2 regions of the Pseudoalteromonas sp. PB2-1 genome follow, and region 2 is predicted to be linked to the other one. Evidence: predicted binding sites of a transcription regulator. Region 2 holds the regulator's gene; the other holds the start of a gene.
The links. Region 2 encodes sigma-54, which starts transcription at its own class of promoters, with help from an activator protein. Its sites were predicted from a motif close to GTTGGCACGNNNNTNGNNT; they were not measured.
Positions count from the first base shown of each region.

Region 1: the regulator sigma-54 is predicted to act here: its motif matches at 3,389-3,407, upstream of L0Z67_RS15600 (TorF family putative porin).

Region 1 is NZ_CP090667.1:3,333,559-3,338,903, forward strand. It holds gene L0Z67_RS15580 (AsmA family protein) at 1-1,039, opposite strand, end outside; gene L0Z67_RS15585 (hypothetical protein) at 1,270-1,689, shown strand; gene L0Z67_RS15590 (helix-turn-helix transcriptional regulator) at 1,699-1,899, shown strand; gene L0Z67_RS15595 (hypothetical protein) at 2,051-3,217, shown strand; gene L0Z67_RS15600 (TorF family putative porin) at 3,504-4,181, shown strand; gene L0Z67_RS15605 (aldo/keto reductase) at 4,242-5,138, opposite strand; gene L0Z67_RS15610 (YIP1 family protein) at 5,304-5,345, shown strand, end outside.
Region 2 is NZ_CP090667.1:3,172,463-3,177,807, forward strand. It holds gene lptC (LPS export ABC transporter periplasmic protein LptC) at 1-321, shown strand, start outside; gene lptA (lipopolysaccharide transport periplasmic protein LptA) at 311-832, shown strand; gene lptB (LPS export ABC transporter ATP-binding protein) at 829-1,554, shown strand; gene L0Z67_RS14795 (RNA polymerase factor sigma-54) at 1,663-3,162, shown strand; gene hpf (ribosome hibernation promoting factor) at 3,189-3,476, shown strand; gene ptsN (PTS IIA-like nitrogen regulatory protein PtsN) at 3,480-3,932, shown strand; gene rapZ (RNase adapter RapZ) at 3,933-4,778, shown strand; gene L0Z67_RS14815 (HPr family phosphocarrier protein) at 4,792-5,064, shown strand; gene mgtE (magnesium transporter) at 5,274-5,345, shown strand, end outside.

The DNA of each region.
Region 1 (5,345 bases), 160 kb from region 2:
CTTTAGCTACACCCTCTGGAAGGTAAGGGTTCAAATCAAGCATGCCTAAATCAATATCGGCATTCACAGCTAAGCGACTCCCTAAGTTAATGTCGCTTTTACCTTTAATTTGTAGCTCATCTAAGGTGGCAAGTAACTCAGTGAGCTTAAATTTATCACCTTTTAAGTGCATTGAACCTTTAACATTGAACGCATTAAAGGCATTTTCTTTTGCATTAAGCTCAACACCTTGCCAGCTTGCTATCTCTTTAACTGAGTCACCACTTACTGATAACTGACCTTGCACATCTTTACCCATTTGGGCAATCGCGCCTTTGAAGTTCACATCCACTAAACGTGAATCAACCTCAGTGCTGACATTAAAAGTTTCGCCTTCAATCGCTTTTACCGGTGTATCTAAGGTGACATCTAAGTCAAAGCGTTCACCCATATAGGTAATACCGCCTTTTAACTCAAGAGTCTTACGAAGAGAAGGCAATAAGATTGCTAATTCTAAATCGCTTATTTGTTGTTTTGCCCCTGTTTTGCCATCAAGGTAGGTGAAAGTCCCCCCATAAATGGCTACTTCACCAAGCTCGATATCAAAGTTATCTGGTAAGTTAACGGCGCCAGAACTTTTTTGCTGCTCTGTCTGTGGTTGCTCAGCAACCGCATCAAATAATTGCCAGTTTGCTTTACCATTTTTATCGGTTTCTAATAATATTGTTGGTTCATTAATAACAAACTTATCTAGTTTGAAATCACCGCCAAATAACGACATCCAAGGAATACGAATTGCAAGTTGCTGCATGCTTGCCATATCTTTTTGCGAGCCAGTTTGCATATTCGCAAAATGTACATCATTCAATTCGAGCTTTAATGATGGAAATACCGACAGCTTTTTATCGCCATTAATAGTCAGACTACGACCTGTGGTTTGTTCTACTTGCTCCGATACTTTGTTAAATATGGCATCGGTAGGTATGAGGAATGGTGCGGCGACTACTAATGCAATCAGTAATACGAAAATGACACCAACAATTTTCAGTAGGGTTTTCATAATCATCCTTAAACATGGGCAAACAATGTTCATATCATAGCGGGAGTTAGGCGCAAATGCATTGCCCAATCCATAAAAAGGTTTTTGAACAAGCTTAGGTACAAGAATATGAATCAACGCTGAAACATTTTGATACCTAGAGGTTACAAAAAGATCTTGACCGAATGATACCCTAGGGTTATATTGATACCTGTAGGTTACATTTGAGTTTAAAATAAAAGGAAACGATTATGTCTAAGCAAGATATCAAAACGGAAGAAAAGTTTATGAATCATAACGCATGGTTTTCAATATTCATGGGAGTCACGTTATTAATTATTAGTGTTTACCCAATGCTCAAGCAAACATCAGCACCGTTACTGTTTATTGGCGGTAGCGCATTTTTAGGATCTTTCTTTATGTTTGTAATTAGAGGTGGATTTACATGGAAACTTGGCTATCGCCTTACGTATAAGGATGAATTTTTAAATACGATTGATACCATCGCTTATAAACATGTTGTGCTTGGATTACTTTTTAGCATGGGGGCTATTTTTTTATTGTCTAACGAACTTGCTTTAAATGTATCGCATAGCATGATGGCCACATTTTATCTTGCCTTGATGAGTTTAATATATGGCGTATCAATTCTTTGGCAAAGTAGAGACTAGGTGTACAAAGTGCAAAATAATATCGCTAAATTCCGTAAAGAAAAGAGGCTGTCGCAGCAAGAACTTGCTGATGCCATTGCAGTATCACGTAAAACCATTAGCACAGTTGAAACAGGCCGCTTTATTCCCTCGGTGATTATCGCGTTAAAAATTGCTGCTCACTTTGAACTCAGTGTTGAGCAATTATTTACACTCGATGACAATGATTAATTAACCTCGTCAGTCGCAATCTTACTTATAAATTATCAGTAAGATTGCATCATTTCATTACTTCGGTATGATGCACGACCCTGTTGTTTTTGCACCCTGTGTACTAAAATTAAACAACCTAATTTGGTCAAAACTGGAGTATCGATTAAGCATGAAGAAACTGCTTATTTCACCGTCAAAAATGGCGCTTGGCGAGCAAGAAAGTCAAATTTATCAAAATATCCTCAAGCAAGCCTCTGATATCAGCTTAAATCTAATGGCAGTTAAAGTAGAAAACCACCCTGAAGACTTTTTAGGGTGGTGCTATGAGCTATTAAGTGCAAGCCGCGATCGCATTAATTACGATCTATTAGAAGATAAGCAATTACCGACACTTAAAAAACTTCATGACTTATTAATTTCTGCAATCAGCTTTTTGCAGTTAAAAACGTTAAGAGTTGCGCCATGGCCAGTTATCGCAAGTTTCATCGAACAGCATAAAGAGCTTGTAGCCCTTGATGAGCAACTACGCTTAGCTAATTACATTGCAGCGATTAAATCACAATCACTAAAAGAGATGATCCCAGAAGACCGTTTAGCGTTTTCAGGTAAGCACAGTGCCTCGCTCGATCCAAGCAGCTATAACTTTGACGTTGAATGGTTTGCTTCTACTAAAAACGCCAAAGGTTTCCACCAAATGTTGAGTGATTTACCTGGTGCGTTCGATGAGGCTCTTGTACACATTCCACTTGAGGGTGAAGTAACTCAAGAACATTATCAGCATTTTATGGTTGCTTACTTCATGGCATTTAATGGCAGCGATGAAAAGCCAACGCTTGCGCCTGCTACTCGCTTACTTGCAATGCGTCGACCTGACGTGTTTACACCAATCGTAAATAGTAAACTTGATGCCCTTTGTGCAGCCCTTGGCATTACGAAGCTAAATAACCGCGATTTTGAGCGCTACTGGCAAGATGTTGTCGAAGCAATTCATAGTATGCCTTGGTACAAAATGGCTACTGCGGCTAATGAACTTGAACAATCTCTAGTTGAAATTAAAGCCTTGTTACCTAGCTTCTTTTATTATGCAGACAAAGCGACTGCTGATAGCTCTAACTATATTAAGTTACTAAACAAACCTAAAAGCAGCACAAGCTCTGCGGGTAAAAAGACTGTACGCCGCGGTAAAGAATCGGCTGAAATACTGGTAGACCGAGCCCTTGCAAGTGATGATATCCCTGAACATATTAAAGCTAAGCGCGATTCAATCATCAGTGAAGTTGAAAAGGGCCGTAGCGTTGAAGAAACCATTAGTTTAATGCGTGCCATTTTCGGCTAAGTCTCTATCAAGTAAGAAAAACCTGGTTGCGTCTTCATTGTGCAACCAGGAAATTTATTGCACCATGCAAGTGCGCATGAATAATTCAAATACAAGTCAACTTTAACCAAAAGAATACTTACAAGACTGTTTTAAAAGAAATAAAGCATAAAAATTCCCACCGTAAATTAACTTGGCACAACCAGTGCTATATCGTATCCAGACAACACATAAAAATAATGCCCCGACAAATAACCAGACTGCAATCTGAAATGGGCAAAATCAACATAACAACAGGATACAAAACATGCTAAAACTAAAAAAAGTGGTCGCGGCCAGCGCCCTCACGCTACTTACTTTAGGCTCGACGTATAGCTTTGCAGAAGTAACAGCTAACGCGGCAGCAACCTCAAACTACTTATGGCGTGGTCAAGAACAGACAGGCGGTGATGCCGCAATTCAAGGTGGTATTGATTACGCAAGTGAATCTGGCTTTTATGCGGGTACTTGGGTATCAAATGCTAGCTGGGCAGAAGATATGACCTACGAGCTTGATCTCTACGCTGGTTTTGGCGGCGATATCAATGAAACCTTTAGCTACGATGTTGGCTACATTTATTATGCATACCCAGATGCGGCCTCGTTTACCGATGCAGACTTTTCAGAGATCTACGGTAGCATTAGTATGGGTAGCTTCACGTTTGGCGCAGCCGTATTAGCTTCATCAGCAGCAAGCGGCGATGGCACCGACTTTGGAGATTCACTGTATTTAAATGCCGATTATAGCTTTCCAATAGGAAATAATGGCACAGAGCTGGCGCTGCATGTCGGCCATTACTCAGGTGATTTCATTGGTGATGACAATATCATCGACTACGGTGTTTCGGTATCTAAAGACGGCTTTACATTAGGCGTTTCAGATACTGACATTGATGGAACAGATGTGAAAGTGTATGTCGCTTACGCGGTAGATTTTACACTTTAAAAAGAATGTGTTACTTGCTGCAACACGAAGGGCCGCAAGGCCCTTTTCTAGTTTAGAAGCTTAAGGAACACTGTGGCCTGTTGAGCCCTGCCAAATACGATACCACTGCTCACGGCTTATCTTAAGAGCCTTAGCTGCAACAGCTGATTTAACGCGTTCAATGTTACCCGTACCTAGCACTACAGATGGCGCACTCGGATGCATCAATAACCAAGCATACACCACTTGATCAAGAGAACTTGCACCAACTTCAGTGCCGACCTGCTCTAACACTGCGCGTAAACGTATCGCTTTTTCATCATCACTTGAGAACAGACGTCCACCTGCTAACGGTGACCAAAGCATTGGTTTAATATCGAGCAATTGACATTGGTCTAAAGTTCCATCATCAAGGGCTTTCATTTCGTAAGGCGAAAACTCAATCTGATTGGTAACCAATTCAAAATCTAAACGGGATTGTAATAAGCTGAGTTGAGATGGCGTAAAATTAGATACACCAAAGTCAATCACATCACCATTCGCTTTGAGGGTATTGAATGCTTCAGCCATTTCATCAGCATTCATTAAATAATCAGGACGATGAATTAATAACACATCTAACCTATCTGTATTGAAATGCTTTAATGACTGTTGCGCTGAGGCAATGATATGCGCAGCACTGGAATCATAATGGTTAGCCTTACCTTGTAACCCTAAACTTGCAAATGCGGGCTTGATACCACACTTGGTAATTATTTTAATCTCATCACGAATACTTGGCTTCAGCTTGAGCACTTTACCGAATTCGGCTTCGCAGCCATATTCGCCGTAAATGTCAGCGTGATCGGTGTGTGAAACACCCATATCGATTGCATTTTCTAAAAAACTTAAACACTGTTGTGGCGTAACTTGCCAATCTAACAAGCGCCAAAACCCTAACACTAACTCATCAATACAACGTCTATTGTTATTCGTCATAACTACCTACTTACTTAAAAATATCGACTCATTCCAGTGCTTACACAATAACACAACTAACAGCATCACACCTGTTAACATACAGTTACAAAACAAATTGCTAATTTGTTACTAAACAGGATATTTTAGTACCTAAAAGCAAATGTTTTAAAACAAGGAATAATAATGAAATCTTCAAATGCAATGACTGCTTTAATTGATATTTTT
Region 2 (5,345 bases):
TTTGAGCAACCTATTTTTACCATTTATGGAGATCAACAGGTTTGGCAGGTGAAAGCAAAAGAGGCTACCTTGTACGAAAACGATCAACTTATTTTTGAAGGTGACGTTGTTGCAAAAAATCTAACTCATAATGGCATGATTGAAGATATCAACGCAGAAAATATCAATGTTGATATTGAAAAAATGACCATGTACTCAAAACAACCTGTTACATTAACAGGCCCAAACTTAAAGATTACCGGTAAAGGTTTAAAAGCTGATTTAAAAGCCGAAATCGTCGAGTTAACTAACCATACACGAACCATATACTATGACCAATAAACTTAAAAAATTACTTCTAATCCCAAGCTTATTGATTGCGTTTTCAAGCGCTGCTGCAGACCAAGCGGGTACTCCTATCAGCATTAGCTCAGATCGCCAAGTAGGTCAGTTAAAAAATGGTGTCGGGATTTTTGAAGAAAATGTAGAAATAACCCATGGTAATCGTCGTATTACCGCAGATCGCCTAGAAGCACATGCTGGTGAGGTTGATGGTACTGTTTCACTTATCATTGCCACTGGTAAGCCAGCCTACTTTGAAGAAAAACAAGAAGATGGCACGGTTATGAGCGCCAGTGCAGACGAAGTACGTTACGATGTAGCAAAGCGTTTACTCACCTTAGTTGGCGATGCACAAGTGACACAAGCAGGGCAAAAAGTCAGTGCAAAAAGTATAACTTACGACATGGAACAACAACTCATTAGTGCTGAAAAAGACGAAAATTCAACGGATCGTGTGCATACAATCTTAGTGCCTGTTGATAATAAAAAAGATGATAAAGGCCAGCCATGAGTACATTAAAAGCAGAGCTGTTAGCAAAGAGCTATAAAGGCCGCCAAGTTGTCAAAAATGTGGGACTAGAAGTCGAAGCTGGCAGTATTGTTGGCCTACTAGGCCCTAATGGTGCAGGTAAAACCACCACCTTCTACATGATTGTAGGGCTAGTGCCAAGCGACAAAGGTAAAATTAGTATTGATGACAACGACATCACTTTATTACCCATGCACAATCGCGCTCGATTAGGTATTGGCTATTTACCCCAAGAATCATCCATTTTTAGAAAGTTGACGGTCTACCAAAACCTGATGGCGATTCTTGAAACACGTAAAGATCTTAAAAAACAGCAACGAGAAGAAACACTCAATAACCTGCTTGATGAATTTAGTATTCAGCACATTCGAGATAGCCAAGGTATGGCGCTATCAGGAGGCGAGCGTCGCCGTGTTGAAATCGCGCGAGCATTAGCCGCAGATCCAAAATTTATTCTGCTAGATGAGCCTTTTGCTGGTGTTGATCCAATTTCAGTGTTAGATATAAAGAAAATTATAGAGCATTTGAAAAACCGTGGTATCGGTGTACTAATAACTGACCATAATGTTCGAGAAACCCTTGATGTTTGTGAAAAAGCCTACATTGTTTCTCATGGGGAGCTAATTGCATCAGGCACGCCTGAACACGTATTAGCAGACCAAACCGTACGCGATGTTTATCTAGGCGAGCAATTCAGGTTGTAACCAATACACCACCGACTAGAGCATCTGCTAGACTTACAATAATGACAACATATTGATATTGACTCAAAGTAGTATCAATAAATGATTTAAAAGGATTGTTAGGGATACATGAGGCAATCATTACAGCTGCGCATGGGCCAGCAACTTACAATGACTCCACAACTGCAACAAGCCATTCGCTTATTGCAACTTAGTACATTGGATCTCCAGCAAGAAATACAAGAAGCGCTTGATAGTAATCCTCTACTTGAAGTGGAAGAAGCGGATTACAGTGAAGACGCAATCGGTAAAAACGAACAAAAATCTGACTCTGATGATTCACAAGTCACTGCTACGGCAGAAGAAGCACCAAGTGAGTACGAGCAAGAAAGCAGTGATGCACTCAATAAAGATACCGTTAGTGACGACCTAGCAATGGACGTCACGTGGGATGAGTACATGAGTGCAGCTCCTTCAACCTCTTCAGGGCCAATGCCAGAAGATGAGTCTATTTATCAAGGTGCGTCAACCGAAACTCTCCACGAATATCTGATGTGGCAACTACAGTTGACCCCATTTAGTCCAACTGATGAAGCAATTGCTGTTGCTATAGTCGAAGCTATTGATGACTCAGGTATTTTAACCGTCAGTTGTGAGGATATTGTTGAAAGCTTTAATCAAAACGATGATGAAGAAGAAGAAATAGAACTTGATGAAGTCGAAGCGGTCCTAAAAAGAATACAGCTATTTGATCCTGTCGGCATTGGTGCTCGCAGTTTACAAGAGTGCCTATGTATTCAACTTCGTCAATTCGATGCAGATACACCTTATTTGGCTGAAACTAAAATGGTTTTATCTGAGCACATCGAATTATTAGCAAGTCGCGACTATCGTACTTTGATGAAAAAGACTAAGCTTAAAGAAAACGAGCTAAAAGAAGTCATGACGCTTATCCATAGCTTGAACCCTAAGCCCGCGGATAGCATCGTACGTGAAGAGTCTGAATACGTCATACCCGACGTATCAGTAAAAAAAGTAAAAGGTCGTTGGGTCGTTGAGCTTAACCCTGACTGTATGCCAAAGATCAGAGTGAATAGCCAATATGCGGCTATGTCACGCTCTGTAAAATCAAGCAGCGACAGTCAGTTTATTCGCTCTCATCTGCAAGAAGCTAAGTGGTTTATTAAAAGCTTAGAGAGCCGGAATGATACTTTATTAAAAGTAACGAACTGTATTGTTCAACAACAACAGGCTTTCTTTGAACACGGCCCTGAGGCGATGAAACCGATGGTGCTAAATGATGTCGCTGAAATGGTCGAAATGCATGAATCGACGATTTCACGGGTTACAACGCAAAAATATATGCATACCCCAAGGGGTATTTTTGAGTTGAAATATTTCTTCTCAAGCCACGTCAGCACAGAAAATGGTGGCGAGTGTTCATCAACGGCAATACGCGCTTTAATCAAAAAGCTTATTGCCGCAGAAAACTCAGCGAAGCCATTGAGTGATAGTAAGATTGCAGATATATTGGCTGAGCAAGGAATTAAAGTAGCTAGACGTACAATTGCAAAATACCGAGAGTCTCTAGCAATACCGCCGTCTAATCAGCGTAAAAGCTTGATTTAGACGTTTTACATAGAAGGAAAATGCTTATGCAACTAAACCTAACTGGTCGTCATGTAGAAATCACAGATTCATTAAAAGACTATGTAAACACCAAGTTTGCGAAACTAGAAAGGCATTTTGATCATATTAATAATGTTCATGTCATTTTAGACGTAGAAAAATTAAGTCAAAAAGCAGAAGCAACTTTACATGTAAACGGAGGCGAACTGTTTGCCTCTACAGAGCATCAAGATATGTACGCGGCCATCGACTCGCTAATTGATAAGCTTGATCGCCAAGTAATTAAACACAAAGAGAAATTAGCTCGACACTAAATTATGAAACTTAGTTCACTTACTAGCCAGGACTGCAGCAAAGCTGCGGTCCTTTTTAATAGCAAAAAAAGAATTCTCGAATTTATCAGCGAACTCGCTCATGAGCAGCTTCCTCATCTATCGCAGCAAGATATTCTTAATGCTTTACTCAATCGAGAAAAATTGGGGAGCACAGGAATTGGTAGAGGTATTGCTATTCCGCATGGTCGTATGTCAGGTGCTGATAAACCGCATGCGTTTATTATAGTGAGCGAATCTCCAATTAACTTTGACGCAATTGACAACCGCCCTGTTGATATTTTTGTTGCACTCATCGTACCTGATGGAGACTGCCAACTTCATTTAAAGACCTTATCAACAATTGCTGATAGACTAAAAGACAAAGAATTTTGTAAACAGTTACGCAGCGCTAAAACCGATCAGGAACTGTTTCAAGTTATTGCATCAGAGGCATAAATGGAATTAATTATTATCAGTGGCCGTTCTGGCTCAGGTAAATCAGTCGCTTTACGAGTCCTTGAGGATCTTGGTTATTATTGCGTTGATAATATTCCTGTAAACCTATTACCTTCGCTAGTGCGCAGCGTCTCTGATAATTACGACAAAATAGCAGTCAGTATCGACGTACGTAACCTGCCAAAAGAGCAACAAGAATTTAATGATATTCTTGAATACTTGCCAGGTTTCGCCAATCCAACCTTATTTTACCTTGATAGTGATGATCAAACACTCATTAGACGTTTCTCTGAGACAAGACGTTTACATCCGCTTTCTTTAGATTCTTTACCACTCGATTTAGCAATTAAGCAAGAAAAAATACTGCTCGATGTACTAATTACCCGCGCCGACTTTATGATCGACACAACGGATTTAAGTGTACATCAGCTAGCAGAGTCAATTCGTGAGAAGATTCTCGGTAAAAAAGACAAAAAGCTTATTATTACCTTTATGTCATTTGGCTTTAAGCATGGTATCCCGAAAGAAGCTGACTATGTATTTGATGCACGCTTTTTACCAAACCCACACTGGGAGCCAGATCTTAAGCCACTTACGGGTCTCGACCAACCAGTTAAAGATTACCTTGCAAGCCATAGCATAGTGCAAAAATTTACTTGGCAGATTCAAACCTTTGTGCAAACGTGGTTACCACACCTTGAACGTAATAACCGCAGCTATTTAACGATCGCAATTGGCTGCACAGGTGGACAGCATCGCTCGGTTTACTTAGCACAGACGATTGGTGAAAGTTTCGCGAAAAGCCATGCGAATGTAAAAATTCGCCATCGTGAGCAAGACTTATAATAAGGGCTTTAACATGTATGCTGAAAATACGTTTTTAATTCAAAACAAACTTGGCTTACACGCTCGGGCAGCAACTGTACTTGCACAACTTGCACTTCAATTTGATGCTAAAATTATGTTATATCAAGATGACAAAGAAGCTGAAGGTGACAGTGTACTTGCTCTAATGTTATTAGAAAGCAGCCAAGGTAAAGAAGTACGCGTTGTATGCGAAGGCCCTGATGCAACTGCTGCACTTAATGCAATAGGTGAATTAATAGCACAACGCTTTCATGAGCAAGAATAGCATTTGCTAAGCACGAAAGATTTGCGTTAAACTTAACTTAGGTATTTAAATTCCTCTTAAATATCTTACTTTTAAGTCATTCGTTCATCTTATATAACAAATATTCTTAATATAATGGTTGCTTTAAACGATAACTCAGCAAATTTATTATTGTGCAACTATGCTGTATTTATTTAGCCAGAGCTCACTTTTTAGTTGTAAGGACGCCAATGCCAGAAGCCTTTGAACAAGATTACCCACTACAACAACTTAAACAGGTGACCAAGTCACTTAATAGTGGT